Regions from separate parts of the Streptomyces sp. DH10 genome, predicted to be linked through region 2. Evidence: riboswitches for the same ligand, from Rfam matches in the RefSeq annotation. Region 2 holds a riboswitch; the other holds the start of a gene.

Region 1 (13,500 bases), on a different contig from region 2:
TCACGCTACGCTCACGAGGATCCCGACACGGACAGGCAACTCGACATCAGACAGACAGCCCACCCCAGCAGCACCACTCCGCAGCAGAACGGCACAAGGCGACGAATGCCCCAGCACACCTCCGGGTCCGACCGGGCGGCGATCCCCCCAGCCGCCCGTGACGGTGGCAGCGTGCGGCCGCCCGCTCCCTCGACACTCGACGAGCTGTGGCGGTCGTACAAGGCGACGGGTGACGAGCGGCTGCGGGAGCAGCTGATCCTCCACTACTCGCCGCTCGTGAAGTACGTCGCCGGCCGGGTCAGCGTGGGCCTGCCGTCCAACGTCGAGCAGGCGGACTTCGTCTCGTCCGGGGTGTTCGGACTGATCGACGCGATCGAGAAGTTCGACATCGACCGCGAGATCAAGTTCGAGACGTACGCGATCACCCGGATCCGGGGCGCGATGATCGACGAGCTGCGGGCCCTGGACTGGATCCCCCGGTCGGTCCGGCAGAAGGCGCGCAACGTGGAGCGCGCCTACGCCACGCTGGAGGCGCGGCTGCGGCGGACGCCGACGGAGGGCGAGGTGGCCGGCGAAATGGGCATCGCGGTGGAGGAACTCCACGCGGTGTTCAGCCAGTTGTCGCTGGCCAACGTGGTGGCCCTGGAGGAGCTGCTGCACGGCGGAGGCGAGGGCGGCGACGGGCTGAGCGTCATGGACACGCTGGAGGACACCGCCGCCGACAACCCCGTGGAGGTCGCCGAGGACCGGGAGCTCCGCAGGTTCCTCGCGCGGGCGATCAACACGCTGCCCGAGCGGGAGAAGACCGTCGTCACGCTGTACTACTACGAGGGGCTCACGCTGGCCGAGATCGGGAACGTGCTGGGCGTGACCGAGAGCCGGGTCAGCCAGATCCACACCAAGTCGGTACTCCAGCTGAGAGCCAAACTGGCGAGCTTCGGCCGCTGACCTGGCCGGAAGGCGACGGCCTGACGGGAGCCTCTCCCGCCGGGCCTGGCGCGTCCGTAGAGTGGTTGACGTGCCAAGGATTCGAGCGGCCTCCGTGGCCGAGCACCGGTCGATGCAGCGAGCCGCCCTGCTGGACGCGGCTCGTTCCTTGTTGTCCGAGGGCGGTACGGAGGCGCTGACCTTCCCCGCCCTCGCCGAGCGGACGGGGCTCGCGCGCTCGTCCGTCTACGAGTACTTCCGGTCACGGGCGGCCGTGGTCGAGGAGCTGTGCGAGGTCGACTTTCCCGTCTGGGCGGCGGACGTGTCGGCGGCGATGGAGCGGGCGGACACGGCCGAGGCCAAGGTCGAGGCGTATGTGCGGCAGCAGCTGGAGCTGGTGGGGGACCGGCGGCACCGGGCCGTGGTGGCGATCTCGGCGAGTGAGCTGGACGCCGGGGCCCGGGAGAAGATCCGGGCGGCCCATGGCGGGCTGGTCGCGATGATCGTCGAGGCGCTGGGTGAGCTGGGGCACGAACAGCCACGGCTGGCGGCGATGTTGTTGCAGGGGGTCGTGGACGCGGCCGTGCGGCGGATCGAGCTGGGGGCCGCGGAAGATCCAGGGGCGATTGCCGATGCCGCGGTCTCGATGGTCCTGCGGGGTGTGCGGGGCTGAGCGGCGTTGATGCCGGGGGCGGGTGGGTGCGCGGCCCGGCGGAGCGGGGCGCCGCTGCACCCACCCTTGCCGCCCTGGGGGTACCTCCCAGGCCCTTAAGGCACTGGGGGAGGCACGGTGGCCGCAGCTAGGTAGTGCCGTAGACCGGCAGAAGTCTCGACGGTCCCCTGTGCAGGAGCCACGATGGCAGGAGCGACAGCGGGTTCGAGTAGGTGTCGCCTCTGCGCAGGCCCCAGTGCACGCAGGTGACCGCGCAGTGTGAGCCCGTGGCGTCCACCGTGCCGATCACCTCGCCCGGTTCCACCTCCTCGCCCTCCTCCACCGCCGCCGCCACCGGTTCGTAGGTCGTGCGCAGAGGTGGTTGCCCCGTCCCTGTCAGCTCCACCGAGACGACCCCCTTGCCCGCCACCCGGCCCGCGAACGACACCCGGCCCGCAGCCACCGCCCGTACCGGCGTCCCCGGGGCTGCGGCCAGGTCCACGCCTCGGTGGCCCGGGCCGTAGGGCGTCGCCGGGGGCTCCCAGCCGCGGAGGACCCGGGGCCGTGAGCCGACGGGCCAGCTGCGGCCGACCGCCGGCACGGTGACGTCCGCCGGGGGCGCGTCCGCCGCGAACAGGGGCGGCGGAGGGGCCAGCAGGACGGCCACCGCCATGGCCAGCACCAGGACCAGGCGCGTACAAACAGGCACACATCGCTTCGCTCGCATGCCGAAAGCGTCCCGGACCGCCGCCCCTCACCGGCCGTGGCTGTGGACCGCCGTCCGGTTGTGGACAACGGCGTCACCCGGTGCCCCGCGGGTCCCGTACACTTCTGGTGGCGATCCGGGTCACCGGGTCGACTTCGCACGCCCCGATACGCACCCCGGCAACGGGCCGTATCAGCGCCCCTCGGTCCCTCGTGGCACGGCGCGCAGCGGGCGTCAGGCGCGGAAGCCGTCCGGCATCCGCGGCACAACCGAGAAGCACAAGGAGATACGGCCATGGCCGTCGTCACGATGCGGGAGCTGCTGGAGAGCGGCGTCCACTTCGGTCACCAGACCCGTCGTTGGAACCCGAAGATGAAGCGCTTCATCTTCACGGAGCGCAACGGCATCTACATCATCGACCTGCTCCAGTCGCTGTCGTACATCGACCGCGCCTACGAGTTCGTCAAGGAGACCGTCGCCCACGGTGGCACGGTCATGTTCGTCGGCACGAAGAAGCAGGCGCAGGAGGCCATCGCCGAGCAGGCCACCCGCGTCGGCATGCCCTACGTCAACCAGCGCTGGCTGGGCGGCATGCTCACCAACTTCTCGACCGTCTACAAGCGTCTGCAGCGCCTCAAGGAGCTCGAGCAGATCGACTTCGAGGACGTCGCCGCGTCCGGTCTGACCAAGAAGGAGCTTCTCGTGCTCTCGCGCGAGAAGGCCAAGCTGGAGAAGACCCTCGGTGGTATCCGCGAGATGCAGAAGGTGCCCAGCGCCGTCTGGATCGTGGACACCAAGAAGGAGCACATCGCCGTTGGTGAGGCCCGGAAGCTGAACATTCCGGTCGTCGCGATCCTCGACACCAACTGCGACCCCGACGAGGTCGACTACAAGATCCCGGGCAACGACGACGCGATCCGCTCCGTCACCCTGCTCACCCGCGTCATCGCGGACGCCGTCGCCGAGGGCCTCATCGCCCGCAGCGGTGTCGCCACCGAGGGCAAGGGCGAGAAGGCCGCGGGCGAGCCGCTCGCCGAGTGGGAGCGCGACCTGCTCGAGGGCGAGAAGAAGGCCGACGAGGCTGCCCCCGCCGCCGAGGCCGCCCCGGCTGCTGAGGCCGCTCCGGCCGACGAGGCTGCTCCGGCCGCCGAGGCCGTCCCCGCCGAGGCCGAGGCCGAGAAGCCGGCCGAGGGCGAGAAGGCCGCCGAGGCCGAGCAGGCCTGACCCGTCAGTCCGAGTTGACGGCGGGAGCGGTACTGAAGCCGATAGCGCCTCCGGCGCGGTGAAGTCCGCTCCCGCCGTTCACCCGTAGGTCAGCGGAAGGACAGCGCGCTCCGGCTCCATGGGGCACATCCGCAGATCTTCGATCTTCCAGACTTCGAGAGAGATTCACAGACTCATGGCGAACTACACCGCCGCCGACGTCAAGAAGCTCCGTGAGCTCACGGGCGCCGGCATGATGGACTGCAAGAAGGCGCTGGACGAGGCCGAGGGCAACGTCGAGAAGGCCGTCGAGGCGCTCCGCATCAAGGGCCAGAAGGGCGTCGCCAAGCGCGAGGGCCGTTCCGCCGAGAACGGTGCCGTCGTCTCGATCATCGCCGACGACAACTCCTCCGGTGTCCTCGTCGAGCTGAAGTGCGAGACGGACTTCGTCGCCAAGGGCGAGAAGTTCCAGGCCGCGGCCACCGCCATCGCCGAGCACGTCGCCAAGACCTCGCCGGCCGACCTCGAGGCCCTGCTCGCCTCCGAGATCGAGGCCGGCAAGACCGTCCAGGCGTTCGTGGACGAGGCCAACGCCAACCTGGGCGAGAAGATCGTCCTGGACCGCTTCGCGCAGTTCGCCGACGGCTACGTGACGGCGTACATGCACCGCACGATGCCCGACCTGCCCCCGCAGATCGGTGTCCTCGTCGAGCTGGACAAGCCGAACGCGGAGATCGCCAAGGGCGTCGCCCAGCACATCGCCGCCTTCGCGCCGAAGTACCTCTCCAAGGAGGACGTCCCGGCTGAGGTCGTCGAGTCCGAGCGCCGCGTCGCCGAGGAGACCACCCGCGCCGAGGGCAAGCCCGAGGCCGCCCTGCCGAAGATCGTCGAGGGTCGCCTCAACGGCTTCTTCAAGGACGCCACGCTGCTCGGCCAGCCCTACGCGCTCGACAACAAGAAGTCCGTCCAGAAGGTCCTGGACGAGGCCGGTGTCACCCTGAAGCGCTTCACGCGCATCAAGGTCGGCATCTGAGTCCGTACCGCGCTCGACGCCCGACCCCGATAGGGTCGACAGCAGTCGTCCGCGTGCGCCGTCACACGAGTGGCGGGCGACAGCAGATCTGACGAGGAGGCCATTGCCGTATGGGATGCGAAACACGCCCCACCGGCAATGGCCTTCTTGGTATGTGCAACACGTGAAAGAGGCGGGATCCCCCATGACCACCAAGGCCCAGAAGAGCGACGACGGCAAAGTACGCGGCCGGTTTCTGCTGAAGCTGTCCGGAGAGGCCTTCTCCGGTGGCGGGGGCCTCGGCGTCGACCCCGACGTGGTGCACAAGATCGCCCGCGAGATCGCGGCCGTCGTACGCGACGGCGCGGAGATCGCGATCGTCATCGGCGGCGGCAACTTCTTCCGCGGTGCCGAGCTCCAGCAGCGCGGCATGGACCGGGCCCGCTCCGACTACATGGGCATGCTCGGCACCGTCATGAACTGCCTGGCCCTCCAGGACTTCCTGGAGAAGGTGGGAGTGGACTGCCGGGTGCAGACCGCCATCACCATGGGCCAGGTCGCCGAGCCGTACATCCCGCTGCGCGCCGTACGGCACCTGGAGAAGGGCCGTGTGGTCATCTTCGGTGCCGGTATGGGCATGCCGTACTTCTCCACCGACACCACCGCCGCCCAGCGCGCCCTGGAGATCGACGCCGAGGCGCTGCTGATGGGCAAGAACGGCGTGGACGGGGTCTACGACTCCGACCCGAAGACCAACCCGGACGCCGTGAAGTTCGACCACCTCGGCTACGGCGAGGTCATCACCCGTGACCTGAAGGTCGCCGACGCCACGGCCGTGACGCTGTGCCGCGACAACAAGCTGCCGATCGTGGTCTTCGAGCTGCTGGCCGAGGGCAACATCGGACGCGCCGTCAAGGGTGAGAAGATCGGCACGCTGGTGGGGGACCCCGGCAGCCGGGACTGAGGTCCCCGAGAACAACCCCGTCCGGGGGACGGACGGGACGGAGCCGGGCCGGGGGATGGACAATGTCCTGCCGGTCGGGAACCGTGCAGGAAGAAGACGCGACGCAGCCGGCCGCCGCCCCACATGGAACCGCAGCCGGGCCTACTCAAGACACGCAGGAGCAAGTGGTGATCGAAGAGACCCTCCTCGAGGCCGAGGAGAAGATGGAGAAGGCCGTCGTGGTCGCCAAGGAGGACTTCGCCGCGATCCGCACCGGCCGTGCGCACCCGGCGATGTTCAACAAGATCGTGGCCGACTACTACGGCGCGCCGACCCCGATCAACCAGCTGGCCTCGTTCTCGGTGCCCGAGCCGCGCATGGCCGTGGTGACCCCGTTCGACAAGAGCGCGCTGCGCAACATCGAGCAGGCGATCCGCGACTCCGACCTCGGCGTCAACCCGAGCAACGACGGCAACATCATCCGGGTGGTGTTCCCCGAGCTGACCGAGGAGCGCCGCCGCGAGTACATCAAGGTCGCCAAGAGCAAGGGTGAGGACGCCAAGGTCTCCATCCGCTCCGTGCGCCGCAAGGCCAAGGACGCCATCGACAAGCTGATCAAGGACGGCGAGATCGGCGAGGACGAGGGCCGCCGTGCGGAGAAGGAGCTCGACGACACCACCCACAAGTACGTGGCACAGGTGGACGAGCTCCTGAAGCACAAGGAAGCGGAGCTGCTCGAGGTCTGATGAACGACTCTTCCTGGGGGGCGCCGCCGCAGGCCGGGTACTGGGGGCCCACCGACCAAGGGCATGGCCATGGGCACGCCCAGAGCCCTGGCCCTGGGCACGCCCAAGGCCCTGGCCGTGGGCGCGTCCACAGCCCTGGCCATGGGCACGCCCAGGGGGCCGCTCCGGCGGGTCCCGCATACGATGCGCATGAAGCGCCTCAGACTCGCCCCATGCCCATCGTGCCCGACGTAGCCGCGTACGGCGGAGACCAGGATGACGACCGGGGGACTGCTCGGCTGAGCGGCTCCCCGGTCCGGAACGAGACGAATCCGGAGCCCATGCCCGACGCCGCAGAGCCGGCACCCAAGCCGCAGAAGAAGAGCGCGGGTCGCGACCTGAGTGCCGCGATAGGGGTCGGGGTCGGGCTGGGCGCGGTGATCGTCGCGTCGCTGTTCGTCGTCAAGGCCGTGTTCGTCGGCGTGATCGCGGTCGCCGTCGTGGTGGGCCTCTGGGAGCTGACCAAGCGGCTGGACGAACGCAAGGGCATCCGGGCGCCCCTCGTTCCGCTCGCGCTCGGCGGTGCCGCGATGGTCGTCGCCGGGTACGTCCGGGGCGCCGAGGGCGCCTGGGTCGCCATGGCGCTCACGGCACTGGCCGTACTGGTGTGGCGCATGACGGAGCCGCCCGAGAACTACCTCAGGGACGTCACGGCGGGCGTCTTCGCCGTGTTCTACGTGCCGTTCCTGGCGACCTTCGTCGCGATGATGCTGACGGCGGACGACGGGCCGCAGCGGGTGCTCACGTTCCTGCTGCTCACGGTCGTCAGCGACACCGGTGCCTACGCGGTCGGCTGGCGCTTCGGCCGCCACAAGCTCGCCCCGCGCATCAGTCCTGGCAAGACCCGCGAGGGGCTGCTCGGCGCGATCGCCTTCGCCATGGTGGCGGGGGCGCTGTGCCTGGAGTTCCTCATCGACGGCGGTGCCTGGTGGCAGGGGCTGCTGCTCGGCCTCGCGGTCGCGGTCAGCGCCACGCTCGGCGACCTCGGCGAGTCCATGATCAAGCGGGACCTCGGCATCAAGGACATGGGCACGCTGCTGCCGGGGCACGGCGGCATCATGGACCGGCTGGACTCGCTGTTGCCCACGGCTCCGGTGGTGTGGCTGCTGTTCGTGCTCTTCGTCGGGTCCGGCTGAGGCGACACGGCTCTTACAGTTCGTATGGCGAGCTCCCGTCCGATGACCGGCGGGGGCTCGCTGTCGTTGTGCGGAGGTGCCTGCGACGTCACCAAGTGGGACGATTCAGGTGTACGCCGCAAAGGGGGACATGATGTCCAGCATTCGACAGACCATTGATGTCGACCGGCGTCCCGAGGACGTCTACGACTACCTCACGGACACCCAGCGGCTGCCGGAGTGGCAGCTGAGCGCCGTGTCCGCGGAACGCCTCGACGAAGGACCCGTCGGCGTCGGTTCCCGGATGCGGGTCACCCGGCACATCGGCCGCCGGGTCATGCCGATGACCATGGAGGTCACGGAATACGACCCGCCGCACAGCTGGGGCATGCGGGGTGTCGACGGACCCGTCCGGGCACGGGTGCACGGCGAGGTCGAGCCGTTCGACGAGGGGCGGCGCTCCCACGTGACGATCGAGGTCGACTTCGAGGGCCACGGCGTCGGCAAGGTCCTCGTCCCGCTCGTCGTACGCCCCCAGGTCCGCAAGGAACTGCCGCGCAACGAGCAGATCCTCAAGGATCGGCTGGAGCACACGGGAGAGCAGGGCCTCTGAAGGGGGCCGGCCGCGAAGCCGGCCGAGGAGTCACCTACTCACCGGCGCGGGCCACGAGCAGCGGCTGGAAAAAGCCTGTCTCCTGCGGCATCCGCCACTCGAGGTCGACGAACCCGGCCTCGGCTGCGAGGCCGGCCAGCCGGTCCCGGCCGAGTGCCCAGTAAGTAGTACGGCGGACCCGGACGCGCCATTCGCCGCCTGCCGGAAGAAGTTGGAAGTGCTCCAGGTCGTAGTGCTCGCCGTCGTCGTGCCAGTGCCAGAGCTGGAAGGTGACGGTCCGTTCTTCGCCCTCGGCGCGGTCGCCGTTCCTGTGGACTTGAGGAGGCGTCGAAGCCGGGCGTTCGCGCAGCAGGTCGTCGTAGGGGCGTGTGCTGACCAGCAGCAGGCCCTCGGGACGCAGCACGCGGCGCATCTCTGCCAGGGCGGCGTACACATCCTGCTCGGTCAGCAGGTGAGGCAGCGAGTTGTCGGCGCAGACGACCGTGTCGAACCGGCCATCAGGAAACGGGAGGCGTCGCATGTCGGCAGCGGCCGTGCGCAGGCTCAGGGCTCGGCGGGCGCCCTCACGGGCAGCGCGGGCGGCGGCGCGGGGGCTGAGGTCGGTTCCGGTGACCCGGTGCCCGCGCAGCGCCAGACCGATGGCCTGCGTGCCGATGCCGCAGGAACAGTCGAGGACCGCCGCGCGATCTTGACCGATCAGGGCGTCCAGGGCGTCCCCCTGCCGACGGATGCTCGCGTCCCAGTCCGCATAGATCAGGTGGTAGTCGTCAGCCAGCTCGTCGTAGAAGCGCGCCACCGATGTCTCGGACATGGCCCGAGATTACTGCGCCTGCTTTCCCGGAGGTGCCGGTAGTCCGTGGTGGGCGCGGGGGTCCTCACTGACGGCAGCACGATCGTTTCCTGCGAACATCTGCGAGAGCGACGCTGCGAAATGACGGTCGCAGGTCACATGAATCGATCTGCGACACTGGTACAGCCATGCCTAAGCCCGGAGAACTCACTTTCGTCGCCCCCCGCGGAGCCAAGAAGCCGCCGCGGCATCTCGCCGACCTCACTCCTGCCGAGCGCAAGGAGGCCGTAGCCGCTGTCGGGGAGAAGCCGTTTCGTGCCAAGCAGCTCTCGCAGCACTACTTCGCGCGGTACGCGCACGATCCGGAGCAGTGGACCGACATCCCGGCCGGCTCGCGCGGCCGGCTCCAGGAGGCGCTGCTCCCCGAGCTGATGACCGTCGTGCGGCATCTGTCGACCGACCAGGGCACCACGCGCAAGACGCTGTGGCGGCTGTTCGACGGGACGCTCGTCGAGTCCGTGCTGATGCGCTACCCGGACCGGGTGACCATGTGCATCAGCTCGCAGGCCGGGTGCGGGATGAACTGCCCGTTCTGCGCGACCGGGCAGGCGGGGCTCGACCGGAATCTGTCCACCGCCGAGATCGTGCACCAGATCGTGGACGGTATGCGGGCGCTCAGGGACGGTGATGTGCCCGGCGGGCCGGCGCGGCTCAGCAACATCGTGTTCATGGGCATGGGCGAGCCCCTCGCCAACTACAACCGGGTCCTCGGCTCCATCCGGCGGCTCACCGACCCCGAGCCCGACGGGCTGGGGCTGTCGCAGCGCGGGATCACCGTCTCGACGGTCGGTCTCGTCCCGGCCATCCACCGGTTCGCCGACGAGGGCCTCAAGTGCCGCCTCGCGATCTCGCTGCACGCCCCCGACGACGAGCTGCGCGACACCCTCGTGCCCGTGAACACGCGGTGGCAGGTCCGGGAGGTGCTGGACGCCGGCTTCGAGTACAGCGCCAAGTCCGGGCGCCGGCTGTCCATCGAGTACGCGCTGATCCGGGACATCAACGATCAGGCCTGGCGCGGTGACCGGCTCGGGCGGATGCTCAAGGGCAGGCCCGTGCACGTGAACCTGATCCCGCTCAACCCGACGCCCGGGTCGAAGTGGACGGCTTCCCGGCCGGAGGACGAGAAGGCCTTCGTGGAGGCGATCGCGGCCCATGGTGTGCCGGTGACGATCCGGGACACCCGTGGTCAGGAGATCGACGGGGCGTGTGGTCAGCTCGCGGCGACCGAACGGTAGTCTGACCGGCGTAAGCACAACCGTATTTTCCGACACCTTCATATTCCGACAGGGGAGCGCCACAGCGCTGAGAGTGCGGCACACGGCCGCAGACCCTCCGAACCTGGCCCAGGTCATTCTGGGTAGGGAGATCGGTCATCACTCGAGCTGTTGCGCCCTGCCCGGGAATCCCAGGGATCCCGGGCAGGGCCGCGTCTTCTCCTGGTCCTCCAGGAGGAATCCAGTGAGCAACAACATCAAGAGGCTGACGGCGGTGGCCGTCGGGCTCGGCATGGCCGGCACGCTCGCCGCCTGCGGGTCGTCCGACGGCGGCCAGGGGTCCGGCGACTCCAAGACCGTGACGCTCGTCAGCCACAACTCGTGGGCCGCCTCGAAGGGCGTCATCGCGGCCTTCGAGAAGCAGTCCGGCTACAAGGTGAACGTCCTCGAGGACGGCGACGCCGGGCAGGCCGTGAACAAGGCCATCCTGACCAAGGACAACCCGCAGGGCGACGTCTTCTTCGGGGTCGACAACACGCTGCTGTCCCGCGCCCTCGACAACGGCCTGTTCCAGCCGTACGAGGCGAAGGGCTCGGACCGGATCGCGCCGGAGTACCGGGCCGACCAGGACAAGCACCGGGTCACGCCCGTCGACACCGGCGACATCTGCGTCAACTACGACAAGAAGTACTTCGCCGACCACAAGCTCGACCCGCCGCGCAGCTTCGACGACCTGGTCAAGCCCCAGTACAAGAACCTCCTCGTCACCGAGAACGCCTCCACCTCCTCGCCCGGCCTCGGCTTCCTGCTGGGCACCGCCGCGAAGTACGGCGACGGGGGCTGGGAGGGGTACTGGAAGAAGCTCAAGGCCAACGGCGTAAAGGTCGTCGACGGCTGGGAGCAGGCCTACAACGAGGAGTTCTCCGGCTCGGCCAGCGGCAAGAAGGCCAAGGGGGACCGGCCGCTCGTCGTGTCGTACGCCTCCTCGCCGCCCGTCGAGGTCGTCTACACCGACCCGAAGCCCACCACGGCACCGACCGGGGTCGCGCAGGGCACCTGCTTCCGGCAGGTCGAGTACGCCGGGCTGCTGAGCAACGCCAAGAACACCAAGGGTGGCAAGGCGTTCCTCGACTTCTTGATCAGCGAGCGGTTCCAGGAGGACATGCCGCTCAACATGTACGTGTACCCGGTGCGCGAGGGCGCCCAGGTGCCGCCGGAGTTCGTGAAGTACGGGCCGCAGGTGAAGGACCCGGAGACCATGGACCCGGCGAAGATCGCCGACCGCCGTGACCAGTGGGTCAAGTCGTGGACTTCGCTCGTACTGAAGTAACGGGGCCGACCGGAGCAGCCGTCCGCAGGGACCGGCGCGGGAGCGCGGCGCGGCTCGGGCTCATCGCCGTGCCCGTCGCGTTCTTCGCGGTCTTCTTCGCCTACCCCGTCGCCGCGATCGTCGCGCGCGGTCTGGAGGTCGACGGGGTCTGGCAGTTCGGGCGGATCGGGGAGGTGCTGGCGCAGTCCGACGTCCGGCACGTCCTGTGGTTCACCACCTGGCAGGCGATCGTCTCGACGGTACTCACCCTGCTGATCGCGCTGCCCGGCGCGTACGTCTTCGCGCGCTTCGACTTCCCGGGCAAGCAGGTCCTGCGGGCCGCCGTGACCGTGCCGTTCGTGCTGCCGACGGTCGTCGTCGGAACGGCCTTCCTGGCGCTGGTCGGGCGGGGCGGGCTGTTGGACGAGCTGTGGGGCGTGCGGCTGGACACCACCGTGTGGGCGATCCTGCTCGCACACGTCTTCTTCAACTACGCGGTCGTCGTGCGGACCGTCGGCGGGCTCTGGGCGCAGCTCGACCCGCGGCAGGAGGAGGCCGCGCGGATGCTCGGGGCGTCGCCGCTGAGGGCCTGGCGGCAGGTCACGCTGCCGGCGCTCGCGCCCGCCGTGGCCGCCGCCGCGCTCATGGTCTTCCTGTTCACCTTCACCTCCTTCGGTGTCGTCCAGATCCTCGGCGGGCCCACCTTCTCGACCCTGGAGGTGGAGATCTACCGGCAGACGTCGGAGATCTTCGACCTGTCCACGGCGGCCGTGCTGACGCTGATCCAGTTCGTCGCGGTGGGCGCGATCCTCGCCCTGCACGCCTGGACCGTACGGCGGCGGGAGACCGCTCTGCGTCTGGTGGACCCGTCCGTGACCGCGCGCCGGCCGCGCGGCACCGGGCAGTGGGCGCTGCTGGGCGGGGTGCTCGTCACCGTCGTCGTGCTGCTCCTGCTGCCGCTCGCGGTGCTCGTGGAGCGGTCCCTGGACCCGCCCGGCTTCGGCTACTACCGGGCCCTGACCAGGGACGACGGCGGGGTGTTCCTGGTGGCGCCGATCGAGGCGATCGGCAATTCCCTGTCGTACGCCGTCGCCGCCACGCTCATCGCCGTGCTGATCGGGGGGCTCGCCTCCGTCGCGCTCACCCGCCGGGACGCCGGGCGGTTCGTGCGGGGCTTCGACGCGCTGCTGATGCTGCCGCTCGGGGTGTCGGCGGTGACCGTGGGCTTCGGGTTCCTGATCGCCCTGGACGAGCCGCCGCTGGATCTGAGGTCGTCGTGGATCCTGGTGCCGCTCGCGCAGGCGCTGGTCGGTGTGCCATTCGTCGTGCGGACGATGCTGCCCGTGCTGCGGGCGGTGGACGTGCGGCTGCGGGAGGCGGCCTCGGTGCTGGGGGCCTCACCCTGGCGGGTGTGGCGTGAGGTGGATCTGCCGATGGTGCGCCGGGCGCTGCTGATCGCGGCGGGGTTCGCCTTCGCGGTGTCGCTCGGAGAGTTCGGGGCGACGGTGTTCATCGCGCGTCCCGACAACCCGACGCTCCCGGTGGCCGTGGCGCGGCTGCTGGGGCGGCCGGGGGAGCTCAACTACGGCCAGGCGATGGCCCTTTCGACGATTCTGATGGTGGTGTGTGCCGTGGCCCTGCTGGTACTGGAGAGGCTTCGCACCGACCGGAGCGGGGAGTTCTGATGCTGCTGGCCCTGGAGGGTGCGACGGTCCGCTTCGGCGGGCGTGCCGTGCTGGACGCCGTCGATCTGGAGGTCGCCGAGCACGAGGTCGTGTGTGTGCTCGGGCCCAGCGGCAGCGGCAAGTCGACGCTGCTGCGGGTCGTGGCGGGGCTTCAGCCGCTCGATTCCGGGCGGGTCGTGCTCGACGGGCGCGACCAGGCCGGCGTGCCCGCGCACCGGCGCGGAGTCGGGCTGATGTTCCAGGACCACCAGCTGTTCCCGCAGCGGGACGTGGGCGGCAACGTCGCCTTCGGGCTGCGTATGCACGGGGCGTCGAAGCGGCAACAGGCCGATCGTGTACAGGAGTTGCTGGATCTGGTCGGCCTGCCGGGCGCATCCCGCCGGGCCGTCGCGGCGCTGTCCGGCGGGGAGCAGCAGCGGGTGGCGCTGGCCCGGGCCCTGGCGCCGAGCCCCCGGTTGCTGATGCTGGACGAGCCGCTGGGGCAGC
Region 2 (17,606 bases):
TTCGTCACCGTGTCCACGGCCCGTACCAGCCCGAAGTCGGCGACCTTGACCCGGCCGTCGTCCCCTATCAGGACGTTCTCGGGCTTCATGTCCCGGTGTACGAACCCGGCGCGGTGCGCTGCGCCCAGCGCGGCCAGCACCGGCTCCAGGATGTCCAGGGCGGCACGCGGCTGAAGGGCCCCGCGCTCGCGCAGCACGTCGCGCAGGGTGCAGCCCGCGATGTACTCCATCGCGAGGTAGACGTAACCGCCGTCGGTGCCCTGGTCGAAGACCTGCACCACGTTCGGGTGAGCCAGCCGGGCGACCGACTTCGCCTCGCGGATGAACCGCTCGACGAACGAGCCGTCGACGGCGAGCGAGGGGTGCATCACCTTGAGCGCGAGGACCCGGTCGAGCCGGGTGTCCACGGCCCGGTAGACCGTGGCCATCCCGCCGACCGCGATCCGCGCGTCGACGCGATAGCGGCCGTCGAGCACCTGCCCGACCAAGGGGTCCTGAAGGGTCGTGTCCACGCAGGCGAGTGTACGAGCCACGACTGACAGCTCCATCGCCCCGCCCGCTTTCGGGGCGCGACTGAAGCGGACCTGTGACGTGCGTCAGACCGCAGCCGCTGCGCGGCCGTCCCGCTGAGCTGCGGGCAGTCATGGCCGCACTTGGCTGCGGGCAATCGTGCCTCCCCCAGTGCCTTAAGGGCCTGGGAGGTGCCCCCAGGCGGCACGGGTGGGCGCAGCGGCACCCCGCACCGCCGGGCTGCGGACCCACCCGCGCTCAGCAACAACGCCGGTCACTGAAAAGCAGGCCGCTCAGGATCCAGCACGGCCCTGCCCTCAGCCGGCGAAGACGCCTCCGCGAAATGCCGCCGAGGAATACGCCCCGCCCGATAAGCCAACCTCCCCGCCTCGACCGCGTTCCTCATGGCGGCAGCCATCAGCACCGGCTCCCGCGCCCGCGTCACCGCCGAGGCGAGCATCACACCCGCACACCCCAGCTCCATCGCCAGCGCCGCGTCCGACGCCGTACCGGCCCCCGCGTCCAGAATCACCGGCACGCGCGCGTGCTCGACGATCAGCTGGAAGTTGTGCGGGTTGCGAATGCCCAGCCCGGAGCCGATCGGCGAACCGAGCGGCATGATCGCCGCGCAGCCGACGTCCTCCAGCTTCCGCGCGAGCACGGGGTCGTCGTTGGTGTACGGCAGCACCGTGAACCCGTCGTCGACCAGCGTCTCGGCCGCCTCCAGCAGTTCGATCGGATCCGGCAGCAGGGTCCGCTCGTCGGCGATGACCTCCAGCTTGATCAGGTCGGTGCCGAGGGCCTCGCGCGCGAGGCGGGCGGTGAGGACGGCCTCGCCGGCGGTGAAGCAGCCCGCCGTGTTGGGCAGGACGCGGATGCCGAGCTTGTCCAGGACGGACAGCACCGAGCCGTGCACCGAGGCGTTCACCCGGCGCATCGCGACCGTCGTCAGCTCCGTCCCTGACGCGACCAGCGACCGTTCCAGCACATCGAGGCTCGGGGCCCCGCCCGTGCCCATGATCAGGCGGGACGTGAAGGACGTACCACCGAGGACAAACGGATCGTCGGCCATGATCAGCCTCCTTGGACGGCGGTCAGGACTTCCACGCGGTCCCCCTCGGTCAGGGGGGTGGACGGCCACTGCGCGCGCGGGACGACGGTTTCGTTGAGGGCGGCGGCCACGCCGGACGGCGCGGCGGTGAGCGACCTCACGACGGTGTCGAGAGCCGTGCCGGGCCGGACGTCCCGGGGCTCCCCGTTGACGGAGATGTTCATGCGGGCTGCTCCGTGAGTGCGGTGGCGGCGCTGAATCGCTTCGGCGTGAAGGGGCGGGCCTCCTCGGGGAGCTCACCCGTCGCCAGGACGTGCGCCATGGCGTCGCCGGTGACCGGCGTGAGCAGGACGCCGTTGCGGTAGTGCCCGGTGGCCAGCAGCAGTCCCTCCAGCCCGGTCGGGCCGAGCAGCGGCGCGTTGTCGGGGGAACCGGGGCGCAGTCCGGCCCGGGTCTCGGTGAGCGGCAGCTCGGTGATGCCCGGCACCAGCTCGTGGGCGTCGCGCAGCAGCTCGTACACGCCGCCCGCGGTCACGGTGGTGTCCCAGCCGAGTTCCTCGCTGGTCGCCCCGACGACCAGCTCGCCGCTCTCGCGCGGCACCAGGTAGACGTGGCTGCCGCGGACGACCGCGCGCACGGTCCGGTTCAGGAACGGCCCGTGCCGCCGCGGCATGGTCAGCCGTACGACCTGCCCCTTCACCGGCCGCACGGGCGGGAGCACGTCCTCCGGGACGCCCGCCAGCCGCCCGCTGAGGCTGCCCCCGGCCAGCACGACCTGCCCGGCGTCCAGCGCGGTGCCGTCGTCCGTGACGACGCCCGTGGCCCGGTCCCGGACGACGGTGAGCCGCTCGGCCCACACCCGGTGGAAGACCACACCGGCCCGCTCGCACGCGGCGACCAGCGCCCCGGCCAGCCGCCGCGGGTCGATCTGGTGGTCGCCGTCGACGCGCAGCCCGCCGCGCACGCCCGGTGCGAGCATCGGCTCCAGGCGCCGGCACTCCCGTCCCGACAGCCACTGGGACTCCAGGCCCGACTGCTGCTGCAAGGTGTGCAGTTCGCGCAGATGGGCCCGGTCGTCGGCGTCCAGGGCCACGGCGAGCGTGCCGCACCGCCGGTAGCCGAGGTCGTGGCCGGTCTGCTCGGCGAGCTCGGCCGCGAAATCCGGATAGCGCCGGGCGGAGGCGAGATTCAGACCGAGCAGGGTCTGCTCGCCGTAGTGCAGTTCCGTGACGGCGGCCAGCATCCCGGCCGCCACCTGTGCGGCTCCGCCGCCCGGCTCCGGGTCCACCACGGCGGTGGCGAGCCCGCGCTGCGCGGCCCGCCACGCGGTGACCAGGCCGATGATCCCGCCCCCGATGACGAGGACGTCTGACGTTCGCGTACGCGACATGGGCGTCCAGCCCCTCCCTTCGCCGGCATGACCCGGATCAGGTTCGTACGGTCGGAGGCCGCCAGCCTCCCTCTCAGCCCGGTGCGTCCGGGCTCCCGCGAGTGCCTTACGTTGGCCACCCACCCTAGCCCGATGCCGTACGGCGCAGTAAGGGAGCACCACCGCCATGACCCGATCCCTCGACGGTCTCGTCCTCGCCCCGGTCGCCGACCAGGCACCGGGCCAGGTGGGGACCCGCACCCGGTTCACCTACCACGAGAAGGACGGCGAGGTCTGGGCCGAGTACACCGGCGGCGATGTCGTACGCGGACATCTCGTGGGAACCCGGGAGGGCGACAGGCTGGACTTCCGCTACGTACAGCTCAAGGTGGACGGGACCACCTCCTCCGGGCACTGTGTGTCGACGGTCGTGGAACTGCCCGACGGGCGGGTGCGGCTGGAGGAGAGCTGGGAGTGGGAGTCCCAGGCGGGCAGCGGGACGAGCGTTGTGGAGCAGGTCACTGCGCATGAGCACTGACTGACGAAATGTCAGTTGTCTATGGTGATCAGGTGAGCGAGCAGACGCAGGAACCAGGTTCGTCCGCGCCGCGGCGCGTGGTCGTGGCGGGTGCGGGCATGGCCGGTGTGCAGACCGCGGTCGCCCTGCGCGAGCAGGGCTTCGCCGGCACCGTGAGCCTGATCGGCGCCGAGCCCCACCAGCCGTACGACCGGCCCCCCTTGTCCAAGGCCGTCCTGCTCGGCAAGGCCGAGGGCTCCGCCTTCGACGTCGACTTCGAGGCCCTGGGCATCGAGCTGCGGCTCGGCTGCGAGGTGCGGGGCCTGCGGCCCGGCGACCACGAGCTGGACACCGAGGACGGGCCCGTGCCGTACGACGTCCTGGTCGTCGCGACCGGTGCCGAACCGATCCGGCTGCCCGGAGCGGAGGGTGTGCCGGGCGTGCATCTGCTGCGCACCCTGGACGACGCCGAGCGGCTGCGGCCGGTGCTGGCCCGCCGGCAGGACATCGTCGTCGTGGGCGCGGGCTGGATCGGCGCGGAGTTCGCCACGGCCGCGCGCGAGGCGGGCTGCGCGGTGACTGTCGTGGAGGCGGCCGAGCGGCCGCTCACCGGGGCGCTGCCCGCCGAGGTCGCCGCGCCGATGGCCGGCTGGTACGCCGACGCGGGCGCCGTCCTGCGGACGCACGCGCGCGTGGAGCGTGTGGAGCCCGGCACGGTGGTTCTCGACGACGGCTCGCGGCTGCCCGCGGGCGCGGTCGTCGTCGGCATCGGCGCCCGTCCGGCCACGGCCTGGCTGTCCGGCTCCGGGGTCGAGCTGGGCACGCACGGCGAGATCGTGGCCGACCAGCACCTGCGTTCGTCGGCGCCCGACGTGTACGCGGTCGGCGACTGCGCCTCCTTCCCCTCCGGCCGGTACGGCGAGCGCCTGCTGGTGCACCACTGGGACAACGCCCTCCAGGGGCCGCGCACGGTCGCAGTGAACATCGTCGGCCGGGCGTCGGGGGAGACCCCGGCGGTGTACGACCCGGTGCCGTACTTCTGGTCCGAGCAGTTCGGTCGGTTCGTGCAGTACGCCGGTCATCACGCGGCCGCCGACACGACCCTGTGGCGGGGCGACCCGGCCGGACCGGCCTGGACGGTCTGCTGGCTGCGCGGCGACCGGCTGGTCGCGCTGCTGGCGGTGGGACGCCCCCGGGACCTGGCGCAGGGCCGCCGCCTGATCGAGTCGGGCACGCCGATGAATCCGGCGTTGCTGGCGGACCCGGCCAGGCCGTTGAAGGCGGCGACGGCGTAGCCCGAGAGGTGCCCGTGTCCGCCCAGGTGGGCGGGCCCGACTTCCGACTGTCAGTGGGGGATGGCAGGCTGGTTTCCGTGACCGAGATTGACGCAAAGATCGATGCTCTCGTCCCTGCCTGGCTCACCCTCCCCGACATCGCCGAACAGTTCGGCGTCGAGGTGACGCGGGTGCGGCAGCTGGTCAAGGAGGGCCAGCTCATCGCCGTACGCCGTGGTGAGAACCGCGCACTGCACGTCCCCGCGGCCTTCATCGACGGGGACAAGGTCGTCAAGGGCCTGTCCGGGACCCTGACGCTCCTGCGGGACGACGGCTTCACGGACGAAGAGATGCTGGAGTGGCTCTTCACCCCCGACCCGAGCCTGCCCGGTACGCCGGCACAGGCGCTCAGCGAGAATCGCGGCACGGAGGTGAAGCGCCGAGCCCAGGCGCTCGCGGTCTGACCCGACCTCGACCCAAACAACCGTCCGGTGCCGTACAAGTGGGACCGGACTGAACAACCGCCCGGTGTGTGGGCCGGGGCCCGTCGGGTCCCGGTCACGGGGCGGCTCGCGCCCCGGCTGGGGTGCGAGCCGCCTGCGGCGGGCCGCGCGGACCCCAGGCGGGGCCCGCACCGGAGTCGCCGGAGTCACCGGAGCGGGACGCTCCGGCGCGCTGGCCGCATGCACGTGCCGTGCGCAGGGGTGGCGCACTGCCCGTCCGCCAGGGACGCGAGCGCCCTGGCCTCCCGTCCGTAACGCCACCGGTCCGGGTCCCGCCCGATGCACCTCCCACCCGTACGCCACCATGGGCGCGCGCCCGCACCTCTATGTCGCCGGGTGTAACCGTGTACGTACGCTCACGGGTGCGCCCGTACCCGATCCGTGCGCTGCCACAGGGTGCGCCCGTACCCGATCCGTGCGCTGCCACAGGCGCACCCCGCACCCGTACGCCACCGACAACCAGGGGGACCCGCATGGCCGCCACCACCGCCACCACCGCCCGTGCCCAGCTCGCCGACGCCCGGGTCTACCTCTGCACCGACGCGCGCAAGCGGCAGGGCGATCTCGTGGAGTTCCTGGACGCCGTGCTGGCGGGCGGGGTCGACATCGTGCAGTTGCGGGACAAGGGCATGGAGGCGGCCGAGGAGCTGGAGCACCTGGCCGTCTTCGCCGACGCCTGCGCCCGGCACGGCAAGCTGCTCGCGGTCAACGACCGCGCGGACGTCGCCCACGCCGCCGGCTCCGACGTACTGCACCTCGGCCAGGGCGACCTCCCCGTCCCCGCGGCCCGCGCGATCCTCGGCGACGACGTCCTGATCGGCCGCTCCACGCACGCCGAGTCCGAGGCGGCCGCGGCCGCCGGCCAGGACGGCGTGGACTACTTCTGCACCGGCCCCTGCTGGCCCACCCCCACCAAGCCCGGCCGCCACGCCCCCGGCCTGGACCTCGTCCGGTACACCGCCTCCCTCGGCACCGACCGGCCCTGGTTCGCCATCGGCGGCATCGACCTCGGCAATCTCGACCAGGTGATGGAAGCGGGAGCCCGGCGCGCCGTCGTCGTACGGGCGATCACCGAGGCCGACGACCCGGGCGCGGCGGCGGCCGAGTTCGCGAAGAGGCTGCGGGAGAAGTAGTACGCCGAGTGTCCAAGGGATGGACAGCAAGTACACAAATCAGTCAAATGTCTGTGCCTGGTTGGGGGACCGACCGCCCCTGGCTAACCTGCCGGTATGGCCCTCGGCACCGCATCCATCAGGTCGGACCACGCGCGCACTGTCCGCGACATGCTCGCGACCGGCAAAACGACGTACTCGTTCGAGTTCTACGCCCCGAAGACACCGAAGGGCGAGCGGAACCTGTGGAACGCGCTGCGCCGGGTCGAGGCCGTGGCGCCCGACTTCGTCTCCGTGACCTACGGCGCGGGCGGTTCCACCCGCGCGGGGACGGTCAAGGCGACCGAGGCGATCGCCTCCGACACCACCCTCACGCCCATCGCGCACCTCACGGCGGTCGACCACTCGGTGGCCGACCTGCGCAACATCATCGGCCAGTACGCCGACGCCGGGATCCGCAACATGCTCGCCCTGCGCGGCGACCCGCCCGGTGACCCGATGGGCGATTGGGTGCCGCACCCCCGGGGCCTGGCCTACGCCGCCGAACTCGTCGAACTGATCAAAACGTCCGGCGACTTCTGCGTGGGCGTCGCGGCCTTCCCGGCGATGCACCCGCGCTCCACCGACTGGGACACCGACGTCCGCCACTTCGTCGACAAGTGCCGCGCGGGCGCGGACTACGCCATCACGCAGATGTTCTTCCACCCGGAGGACTACCTCCGGCTGCGCGACCGGGTCTCGGCCGCCGGCTGCGACACCCCGATCATTCCCGAGGTCATGCCGATCGCCAGCGCGCGGTCGCTGGAGCGCATCCCGTCCCTCACCAACGCCGCGTTCCCCGCCGCCCTGAAAGAGCGGATCCTCACAGCAAAAGACGATCCGGCCGCTGTACGCTCCATTGGTATCGAATTCGCCACGGAGTTCTGTGCGCGGCTGCTCGCCGAGGGAGTGCCCGGCTTGCACTTCATCACGCTCAACAACTCCACGGCGACGCTGGAAATCTACGAGAACCTTGGCCTGCACCACCGACCGCAGGCCTAGACCGTTCGCACCGGTATACGACACACTGCGTAGCGGCGACTGGGAGAGGGGCGTACATGGGCTGGGCGGTCCTCTACATCGCGTTCGGCATCGTCGCGCTGTGGCTGCTGGGCGAGGTGCTGTTGCAGTACAAGGCGCGGCTGCGCTGGCGGCTGCTGGCCTTCGCCGGGTTCCTCGGCGTCGTCGTCGGCGTCCTGATCCCGTCCGTCATCGTGATCGGACTGGGCGCGGCCGCCTTCGCGGTCGGCCAGACGTACGTCACCCTGTCGTTCCGCAGCGGATTCTCGGCCGGCTGGGCGATGAACGCGCCGATGCTGGGCGGCAGCAAGCGCCGCCGCGGTGAGCGCGGCCGCCAGGAGCCGACCCTCGAGGTCTCCGGCCTGGAGACGGCCGGCGGCGGCTACGGCGACGAGGGCGCCGACTACCGCCGCGACGCCGGTGCCCCCGCCTACGGCCAGGACGACGACTACGACCGCGACGACGTCTTCACCCCGTCGCGTCCTGTCCACCCGACGGCCGCCGAGACCACCGCCGTCTACGAGCCGCAGCCCGTGCCCGACGACACCGGCTCCTACGGCGTGTACGGCGACAGCGGGTACCAGGCGGGCCAGACTCACGACCAGTACGCCGCCACGGCCCCGGGCACCGACCAGTCCTACTCCTACGACTACTCGGGCTACGGCCAGCAGCAGGGCTACGAGGCCACGGACCAGCAGCAGTACGCCGCCTACTCGGACCCGTACATCGGCACGCCGACCTACGGCGGAGCCTCGTACGACACCTCCTACGGCGACCAGCAGTACTACGCCCAGCAGGGCTACGGCCAGGACCAGTACACCGGCACCTACGGCGGCGAGACCCCGCCCGGCGGTGTGTGGGTCCCGCAGCAGCGCGACACCGACGAGTACGGCCAGGAACTGCCGCCGGAGCAGCAGCCGTACCCGTACCAGGGCAACGGGCAGCAGCAGACGCCCGGGAACGGCTTCGACGAGCAGTACCGTTTCTGAAGCCTTAACGCCGCCGGCTCACTGGGAGCCCCGGAACTCCGGTCCCTCCACGATCAGTCCCGCCACCAGCGCGCCCGACATGCCGGCGTGCGGCAGTCCGCCGCCGGGGTGCGCCCAGCCGCCGACGGTGAACAGACCGGGCACGGGCGTGCTGTTGGACGGATGCAGCAGCCGCCCGCCGTCCGCCGCCAGGGCGGGCACGGGCACCGCCCCGCCGTCCGCACCGGTCGCCCCGGCGATGTCGGCCGGGGTGCGCACCTCGTGCCAGAGGAGACGGTCGCGCAGGTCGGGCACGGCGCGTTCGGCGACGGTGATCATGTTGTCGGCGAGGTCGTCGCGGGGCTCGCCGGGCCGCGCGGGTACCACCGTCGTGACGGTGACCGCCTCGTGGCCCGGGTCCGGGACCAGCCCCGGGTCGTCGGGCCGCAGGACGGTGACCGTCGGGCGTGTGTTCCCCGCCGCCTCGCCGAACAGGGCGGTCAACTCGGCCTCGCGGTCCGCCGCGTGCACCACCGTGCGGTGTGCCGTGCCCTCGGGGCGGGCGCCGCGCAGGGCGAGCAGCACCGTGACCCGGCTCGCCGCCGCGGACTGCGGCGGCACGTCCCCGTCACCCCGCACCGCGGCCTGTGCCGACAGCCGGTCCAGTGTGCCGGGCGCGACACCGGCGACCACGAAGTCCGCCTCCGCGACCGTGCCGTCGGCGAGTTCCACCCCCGATGCCCGGCCGTCCTTCTCCAGCACACCGGTCACCTCGGCGCCGAAACGGAACTCGACCTTTCGGGCCACACACCGCTCGTAGACCGCGCGGGCCAGCTCGCGCAGGCCGCCGCGCACGTACCAAGTGCCGAAGGCGTGCTCCATGTACGGCAGTACGGCCGCGCTCGCCGGGGTGGTCCGGGGGTCCAGGCCCTGCGCCAGGGCGTGGCTCTCCAGGAGCGCGGCGAGCCGGGCGTCCCGCAGCTCCCAGGCGCCGACCTCGGCGAGCGTGCCGGCCCGGCGGGTGCGCAGCAGCCGCTTGTGGGGCACCGCCGGGTACGGCTCGCGCTCCGCCAGCACCTGCCAGTTCGGCCACAGCGGCTCCTCCAGGAGGGGCCGGCGGGTCCGGTCCCAGGCCTCGCGGGCCCGCACCAGGAAGTCGCCCCACCGCCGGCCGGTCCCGGAGCCGAGTGCCTCGTCCAGAGCCGCCACGACGCCCGCGCGCGAGGCGTTCGGCAGCGAGACCCGGGTGCCGTCCGCGAACACGTGCCGGGACGACGGATCGACCTGGACCAGATCGACGCAGGCCTCCAGCGGTTCCTTGCCGGTCTTGACGAACAGGTCGCGGTAGACGGCGGGCAGCGGGAGCAGGCCGGGGCCGGTGTCGAAGGAGAACCCCTCGCGCTCGAAGCGGCGCAGGGCTCCGCCGTACGTGTCCGTCCGCTCGTACACCACCACCCGGTGGCCCGCGACGGCCAGCCGGGCGGCCGCCGCCAGCGCGCCCATCCCGGCGCCGATCACCGCAATCCGTGCCATGCCAGGGACTTTATCGGCCCCCGCTGACAGCCCCCGCCGACAGCCTCCGAGTACGGGCACGGAAGCGATCGTGACCAGTCGGCCACCCGTTGTTCTGGGGCCGCGTGCGCAGGGCTGAGTACCCGTACCTAGTGAGGGAGTTGAGTACGCGCGCGGATGGGCGAGGACCTGCGAGAACGAGAGAGTGGAGGCACGGAGAGGGGCACGGTCCCGGTACCGGCGACACGGGGCGCCGGAACGGGACCGGGCCCACGATCCGCTCCTTCCGCCGACGGTGTCGGCGGGAGCGAGGCACGGGGGAGAACCGGGGGACGACCGAACGGGGGGTCCTGCGGGGGAGCGCACGGGGGAGCAGGAAAACGGGGGAGTGAGGAAGGCGCCGGTTCGAGGTGGCCCGCGGGGGACGCGGCCACAGCGGACCGGCGCTTTCGCATCTGCGCCGGGGCTGACTTCAGCGGCAGCCGCTCAGGGTGTGGCCTCGGCGGCACCGCACAGGACGTGCCCTCAGCGGCAGCCGCTCACCCGCCCCTGGAGCAGCCGGGACAGGGCCGCGTGGACGTCGTCCAGGGAGCGCTCCGGCTGGAAGGACTTCCAGTCCAGCGCGGCCACCAGGACCATGCCGACGAGCGCCGCCGCCGTCAGCGGGACGTCGATCTCGTCGCTGAACTCGCCGCCCGCCACACCCTCGCGCAGCACGTCCTCCACGACCGCGACGGCCTGCTGCCGGACCACCATCAGTGTGGACTGCCAGGCCCGGTTCGTGCGCCACAGCTCGGCCACGTACAGCTGCGTGAAGGCCGGGTAGCGGTCGATGAAGACGAGCCCCGCGCGGATCATCGCGTCCAGGGCGTCGACCTTGGTGCCGCCCTCACGGGCTGTCCGCTCGGCCGCTTCCCGCAGGGAGGCGGTGAGGAGGCCGACCCCGTGCCGCAGCAGTTCCTCGAAGAGGACGGACTTGCTCGCGAAGTTGTAATAGACCGTGCCCTTCGCGACTCCGGCACGCTCGGCGATCTCGTCCACGGTCGTGGCGGAGAAGCCCTGCTCGGCGATGAGCGTGACGGCCGCCTCGTAGAGCTTCTGCCGGGTGGCCTCGCGGCGCGTGCTGCCGCCCGACGCGGCACTGCTGCTTTCCATGGCCCTGATTGTCACAGGAACCTTTCCCGGGGATGTCACCGAAGGGTGCGCAGGGGGTGTCACCGAGGGACTCACAGGCTCAGCTCCGGGTGCAGCCGGTCCAGCGTCCACACCTGGCGGCGGCGGGCCGACACGGCGGTCAGCGCGAGGGCGCCGGCGGTGAACGCCGTCAGCACCACGCACGCGTGCCACACCGGTTCCAGACCACCGCCCGTGATCAGCCGCCGAAGGGCCTCGACGACGTAACTCATCGGCAGGAAGGGGTGGAGCGCGTTGAAGAATCCGGGGCTGGTCTGCACGGGATACGTGCCGCCCGCCGAGGTCAGCTGGAGCATCAGCAGGGCGAGGACGAGGATCCGGCCCGCCGCCCCGAAGCGCGCGTTCAGCCACTGCACGATCGCCGCGAAGCACGCCGTCACCAGGAACAGGAAGCCCACCGTCCCGGCCGCCCGCACCATCTCCAGGCCCACCGCCCAGTGCAGCACCGACATCAGGGCCACCGTCTGGAGCACCCCGATCGCCACCACGGGCAGCCAGCCGGCCAGCGCGATCCGCCATGCCGAGGCGCCCGCGGCGAGCGCGCGCCGGTTCATCGGCGCGATCAGCATGTAGGCCACCATCGCGCCCACCCACAGCGACAGCGGGATGAAGTACGGGGCGAACCCCGTGCCGTAGTTGGGCGCCTTGTGCAGGTCCTGGGAGGCGAGCCGCACGGGGTCGGCCATGACCTCCGTGCGCTGGTCGCGGTCCCGCTTGCCGTAGTCGGGGATGCGCTCCGCCCCGTCGTGCAGCCCGCCGGCGAGCTTGCCGGAGCCGTCGACGAGCTTGAACATGCCGCCGTTGAGGTCGTCCGCGCCCGTCTTCAGATCGCCGACGCCCTTGTCCAGGTCGACGGCACCGGTCTTGGCCGTGCCGAGCCCCTTGTGCAGCTTCTTCGCGCCCGCGGCGACCTCGGCCGCCCCGTCGTTCAGCTTGTTGATCTTCTTGACGGCGTCGTCGAGGTCCTCGGAGAGGTGCGGCGCGCGCTCGGCCAGGGCCCGGGACTGCTTCTGGAGGGTGGCGAGGTTCTTGTCGAGCTTGGTCAGATCGCCGTTCTGGTCCGCGATCAGCGTGTTGACGTCGTCGGCGATGACGGCGACGTCGGCGGCCGCGTCCTTGGCCTTCTTCAGGTCTGCGCAGGCGGCGTCGGGCAGGACGGGGTCGTCACAGCGCCTGGCGTAGACGCCGTCCAGCGTGTCCGACGCCGTACGTGCGCCCTTGGCGGCGGTCGGGGCCGTCTTCGCCAGGGTGTCCAGGTTCTTGCGGATCACCCCGGAGGAGTCAGCGACGAGCCGGGCCGTGTCGCCGATGGCCTTCTCGTTGCCCTTGAGGAAGGGGCCCACCTTGTCGGCGTACGTGTTGACCTTGTCGGCGAGCTTCCGCGTGCCTTCCGCGACCCGCTTCGAGCCGTCCGCCACGTCGCCCGCGCCCGTGTGAAGCTTCTTCAGGCCCGTGGACAGATCGCCGCTGCCGTCCTTGGCGTCCTTCAGGCCGTCGGCGAGGTCCTTGGAGCCCTTCTCGGCCTTCCCGATGCCGCCCTTGAGCTCGTCGGCCCCCTTCGCCGCTTTCACGGTCTTGCCGTGGATGTCGGAGAACGAGACGAAGATCTTGTCCAGGAACGACCGTGACGTCTTCGTGGACGCGGCCTGCCGCACCTCGCTGAACACCGTCCGGGAGATCTGCCCGACGATGTAGTTGTTCGCGTCGTTGGTGCGCACCTGGAGGGCGCCGGTCTCCGGGGTGTTCCCGGAACTGGAGGCGATCCGCTCGCTGAAGTCGGCGGGCATGGTGAGCGACAGGTAGTACGTGCCGTCCTCGACGCCCCTGCGGGCCTCGGCGGCGCTCACCTCCTGCCAGTCGAAGGTCTTGCTGTCGTGCAGCCGCTCCGTGATGTCGTCGCCCGCCGTGATCTTCTTCCCGTCGGCGGTCGCCCCCCTGTCGTCGTTCACGAGCGCCACGGGGATACGGTCCAGGCGGCCGTACGGGTCCCAGAACGACCACAGGTACAGCGCGCCGTACAGCAGCGGCAGCACCAGCAGCGCGACCAGTGCGGCGCGCGGCAGCTTGCCCCGGCCGAAGCGGCGGAGCTCAAGCGCGGCCAGTCTCGGCGAGCGCATCGGCCTTCTCCTCTCCCTGGTCGGCCTTCTCGTCCTCGGCCGCCCGGTGATCGTCGCTGTCGTCCTGGTTCTCCCGGGTGGACACCCGGACGGCGCCCGCGGGGGCCTCACTGCACACCGCCACGACCGTCGTCCCGGCGTCCGCGAGGGACCTGAGCAGGGACCAGACCTCGTCCCGCTCGTCGTCCGAGAGCTTGAGGTCGGTATCCCGCGGAACGCCCACCCGCGCGGCCCTTTGACTCCGAGGCCCTCGGCGGCGACCCGCGCCCCTCCCGCTCGTTCCCCCACGAGTCTCCTTCGGTTGAGAGCTGAAGTTTTTGAACTGACTGGTCAGTGCAAAAACTACTCCGAACCTACGAGCGAGGCAAAACCGCAGGTCAGATCGGATTGTCAGTGCCATACCTCACGATGGGTCACATACGGCACTCCGTAACGGACATGCCGTCACACAGACGACAGGAGGTTCGTCATGGCCAGCTCCCACGCAGCAGCCGCACGCCGGCGCCGCGCCACCGGCCCTGCCCCCTCACTGACCGGTCCTGCGAGCGATGTCCACCCTGTGCTCCGCCGGGCCTCGGCCCCGCCCGCCGCCCTCGACCTGCTCGCCCAGGCCCGCGCCGGCCTCGACGAGGCCACCGGTCTGGAGACACCGAACGAGCGCTACGCGACGGCCCACCTCGCCGCCCTGCGCACGGCCGCCGCCGTGCTCGCCGCCCGGGGGCGGCCGGAGACCTCGCCCCGTGCCCGGGCCAAGATCAGGAGCGCCTGGGAAGTGCTCCCCGAGATCGCGCCCGAACTGTCCGAGTGGAGCGCGTTGTTCGCCTCCGGCGCCCGGCGCCGTGCCCGGGCCGAGGCGGGCATCCAGGACGCGGCCAGCAGCCGGGACGCCGACGACCTGATACGGGACGTGGCGATGTTCCTCCGCATCGTCGAGCGCATGCTGGTCCTCCAGCCGGTCCTCCCGCAGCCCCGCGCGGACCAGGCCGAAGCGGAGGGACCGGGGGAGGGGCGGGACATGCCGGACGCGGGCTGAGCGGGCCCGGCGGCGCGCATCCGCCCGGTCGTGCCGACGCGTGTCCGGGTGAGGACCGGGCCATGCCGGCTGCCCGGCCGGAGGCAATAGGGTGGGGTACGCCTGAAGTCTTCCCTCCCCGTGACCGGGACCGGGGAAGGCGCCCCGTTCGCTCCGCCGTGCAAGAGGCGGTGCCGCGCCGAGGAGTCAACTGCCGTGTCGGACCCGATGCGCCCCCGCGCCTCACTCCGTACCGCCGTGGTCTGGGAGGTCCTCCAGGACGCCCTGGAACGCAGGGTCAAGGCCACGGGTCGGGAGTCGCTGGACGTCCTCGACACCGGGGGCGGCAGCGGCAACTTCGCGGTGCCCGTCGCCCGTCTCGGTCACCGGGTCACCGTCGTCGACCCCAGCCCCAACGCGCTCTTCGCCCTGGAACGCCGCGCCGCCGAGGCAGGAGTCGCCGACCGGGTGAAGGGCGTGCAGGGCGACGCCCACGGCCTCTTCGACGTGGCCGAGCGCGGTGGCTACGACGTGGTGCTGTGCCACGGCGTCCTGGAGTACGTGGACGACCCCGCCGAGGGCGTGCGCAACGCGGTGGCCGCCCTGCGCTCCGAGGGCGTCCTCAGCCTGCTCGCCGCCGGGCTCGGGGGTGCCGTGCTGGCCCGCGCCCTCGCCGGGCACTTCAAGGAGGCCCGGCAGGCGCTCGACGACCCGAACGGACGATGGGGCACGGGTGACCCCGTCCCGCGCCGCTTCACCGCCGATCAGCTCACCGGACTGGTCGAGGGCGCGGGCCTGCGTGTCGGCGCCGTGCACGGCGTGCGGGTCTTCGCCGACCTCGTGCCCGGCGTCCTCGTCGACACCGAGCCCGGCGCCCTGGAGGCGCTGCTGAAGCTGGAGGAGGCGGCCGCCGAGCTTCCCGCCTTCCACTCGGTGGCAACCCAGCTTCATGTGCTGGGTGAGACCCCTGGGACTGGCGAGGTAATCGAGACTGGTGGGGCGGTCGAGGCCTGAGCCGCTTCGTGGGGTACCACCGCTGATCAGCGCCTGGCCTGTGCATGGAGTACGCCACAGGCCCCCCGAATGGCGGCTTGGCGCCGTATGATCGAGGGAGACCGTTCCGGCATGACGGGTCGGCCGCCGGGGAATGTAGGCCTCAGCGAGCCGGGATGTTCATGGCGTGTTCCGGTTGGCCAATTGGCGCAGAGGGGCGGGTTTCACGGGGGCGATTCCCTGCCTATCCTGAAGAGACCCCCCGGGTCGCCCCGGCGACTGCACGATGAGGAGGACTCCGTGCCGCTCTCGGAGCACGAGCAGCGCATGCTCGAGCAGATGGAGCGAGCGCTGTACGCCGAAGATCCCAAGTTCGCGACGGCGCTCGAGGGAAGCGGGCTGCGTACGTACACCCGGCGACGGGTCTACCAGGCGGTCGCGGGCTTCCTCGTAGGTATTGCGCTCCTCATGGCCGGTATGGTCGCCAAACAGGTCTGGCTCAGCGTCGTGGGCTTCCTCGTCATGCTGGGCTGTGCGGTGCTCGCCGTGACCGGCTGGCGCAAGGCCCCCAAGCCAGGTGAACAGGCGGCCGGAGCCGGCGGACAGCCGGCCGCCCGCCGTCAGGGCCGGCAACGGCGCTCCATGATGGACCGCATCGAGCAGCGCTGGCAGAAGCGCCGCGACGAGCAGGGCGGCCATTAGCCCGGAGCACAGATCTCCAGGACACCTGAAGACATGAGTCAGGGGGTGACCACCCAGTCGGTGGTCACCCCCTGACGTGTGCGTGCGTACAAGGAGCGACTGGCTACCGGGGGCACCGGGGGAGGACTTCCCTGGGAGGCCGCCGCCGCCCTCCGGCGCGTGCTCGCCCGGGGCGACGGGAAGCCGGACGCATCACCGACCGCCCCCGAGTCAGACACAGGGAAGCCGGCCGGGCACATACCCCGACCGGCCCAAGCCCTCCCTGCCCGTCAGCCCTGCTGTCCCGATGCCTTCCGCCACGTCGGCCGCAGCGCCAGGGCACGTTCCCGCACGCCCGACCACCAGGCCGACATCGCCCACACCACGCGCACCGTGGAGCGGGGAGCCAGCACCGCACGGAGCCTGGTGCCACGGCCGACCCCGGCGCCCAGGCCCGCAGCAGCGCGGCGGACGTCGTCCGTGAGGCCCGCTGTGGGTCGGGGCTGCGGTGCGTAAAGGACCTGCTCCACCGCGTTCGCCACCCGGTGCACCGAGGCCGCGGCCGTCGCGTCGAGGGATCCCAGCCGGACGATACGTGCGGCCGCCTTGCGCGGCGTCTGTGACTCGTCCGGCACGATGCCGAAGTCCCAGGCCGTGTCGGTCAGCTCCTGCCAGACGGCCAGCGTGTGCGGCACCGCGTCCGCATCGCTACGGCCGTGCGCCCCCAGCCGGACCGCCCGGGTCCGGCGGCGCCACAGCATCGGTGCCAGCGGAAGCGCCACGACGGCGAGGCCGGCCAGGACCCAGGCCAGGATCGCGTACCACTTCGGCCCGTCGCCGCCCGTGGGCAGCGCCGCCTGCGGGGACTCGCTCGCGCACCCGCCGTCCAGCTTCCTCTGCACCGCCGTGCAGCTCTCGCTCGTCGAGGGGGTCGGGGACGGAGCGGAGAACGACGTCTCGGACGGGCGGACCACGTCCGGGACCGAACTGCCGGGGCTCTCGGGCAGCGTGTACGGCGGCATCGAGCCGCGGTTCGGAGTCGGCTCGAAGCGGGTCCAGCCCACGCCCTCGAAGTACAGCTCGGGCCAGGCGTGCGCGTCGCGCAGCCCCACCGACACCGAGCCGTCCGCCTGCGGGGTACCGGGCGCGAAGCCCACCGCGACCCGGGCCGGTATGCCGAGCGAGCGCGCCATCGCCGCCATGGCGAAGGAGAAGTGCACGCAGAAGCCCTGCTTGTCCTTCAGGAAGCGGGCGATCCCCTCGGAGCCGCTGCCGACCTGCACCTGCGTGTCGTACTCGAAGCCGCCGGTCACGGCGAACCAGTCCTGGAGCTTGACCGCCTGGTCGTAGGGGTTGGCGGCGTCCGCGGTGACCTGGCGGGCGGTGCGCGCCACGACCGCGGGGAGCGAGTCGGGCAGCTTGGTGAAGGCCCGCACGATGGCCGCCGGCGGGGGCGCGGCCGAGGCCAGCTGTTCCGCCGTCGGCTGCACGTCCAGGCTCTTGACCTGGTACGTGAGCCCTCGAGTGTTCTGGCCGTGGTCGCCGACCAGCGTCATCCCCAGGGGTTCATAACGCCAGTTGCCCCGGATGTCGACGCCGCTCGGCGGGTACGGCATGGGCAGCCAGTCCTGGCCGTACCAGTCGGCCGCCGTGATCGTGGTGTCGACCTCCGTGCGCTTGACCTCGGAGCCGAGGCCGATCGGGGTCGGGAAGGTGCCGTCGGGGACGGCGGTG

The links. A riboswitch is a leader RNA that binds a small molecule or an ion and turns the genes downstream of it on or off. The one in region 2 is predicted to bind thiamine pyrophosphate.
Region 1: linked by a shared signal. The riboswitch ahead of QC385_RS39380 (thiamine ABC transporter substrate-binding protein) and the one ahead of thiO (glycine oxidase ThiO) in region 2 are both predicted to bind thiamine pyrophosphate.

What each region holds. Positions count from the first base shown of each region.
Region 1 is NZ_JARVKU010000030.1:75,747-89,246, forward strand. Features, by position in the region: gene whiG (RNA polymerase sigma factor WhiG) at 106-948, shown strand; gene QC385_RS39330 (TetR/AcrR family transcriptional regulator) at 1,061-1,600, shown strand; gene QC385_RS39335 (M23 family metallopeptidase) at 1,728-2,306, opposite strand; gene rpsB (30S ribosomal protein S2) at 2,580-3,509, shown strand; gene tsf (translation elongation factor Ts) at 3,685-4,521, shown strand; gene pyrH (UMP kinase) at 4,706-5,464, shown strand; gene frr (ribosome recycling factor) at 5,632-6,189, shown strand; gene QC385_RS39360 (phosphatidate cytidylyltransferase) at 6,189-7,364, shown strand; gene QC385_RS39365 (SRPBCC family protein) at 7,498-7,956, shown strand; gene QC385_RS39370 (class I SAM-dependent methyltransferase) at 7,991-8,767, opposite strand; gene rlmN (23S rRNA (adenine(2503)-C(2))-methyltransferase RlmN) at 8,935-10,041, shown strand; TPP riboswitch at 10,082-10,188, shown strand; gene QC385_RS39380 (thiamine ABC transporter substrate-binding protein) at 10,313-11,350, shown strand; gene QC385_RS39385 (ABC transporter permease) at 11,326-13,014, shown strand; gene QC385_RS39390 (ABC transporter ATP-binding protein) at 13,014-13,500, shown strand, end outside.
Region 2 is NZ_JARVKU010000007.1:148,398-166,003, forward strand. Features, by position in the region: gene pknB (Stk1 family PASTA domain-containing Ser/Thr kinase) at 1-512, opposite strand, end outside; gene QC385_RS17125 (thiazole synthase) at 785-1,582, opposite strand; gene thiS (sulfur carrier protein ThiS) at 1,585-1,785, opposite strand; gene thiO (glycine oxidase ThiO) at 1,782-2,951, opposite strand; TPP riboswitch at 2,949-3,060, opposite strand; gene QC385_RS17140 (hypothetical protein) at 3,118-3,468, shown strand; gene QC385_RS17145 (NAD(P)/FAD-dependent oxidoreductase) at 3,501-4,742, shown strand; gene QC385_RS17150 (Rv2175c family DNA-binding protein) at 4,820-5,185, shown strand; gene thiE (thiamine phosphate synthase) at 5,698-6,357, shown strand; gene metF (methylenetetrahydrofolate reductase [NAD(P)H]) at 6,454-7,377, shown strand; gene QC385_RS17165 (SCO2102 family sporulation regulator) at 7,434-8,384, shown strand; gene QC385_RS17170 (phytoene desaturase family protein) at 8,403-9,896, opposite strand; gene QC385_RS17175 (TetR/AcrR family transcriptional regulator) at 10,401-11,030, opposite strand; gene QC385_RS17180 (YhgE/Pip domain-containing protein) at 11,102-13,186, opposite strand; gene QC385_RS17185 (hypothetical protein) at 13,158-13,409, opposite strand; gene QC385_RS17190 (SAV_6107 family HEPN domain-containing protein) at 13,656-14,219, shown strand; gene QC385_RS17195 (methyltransferase) at 14,415-15,212, shown strand; gene QC385_RS17200 (DUF3040 domain-containing protein) at 15,492-15,893, shown strand; gene QC385_RS17205 (transglutaminase TgpA family protein) at 16,163-17,606, opposite strand, start outside.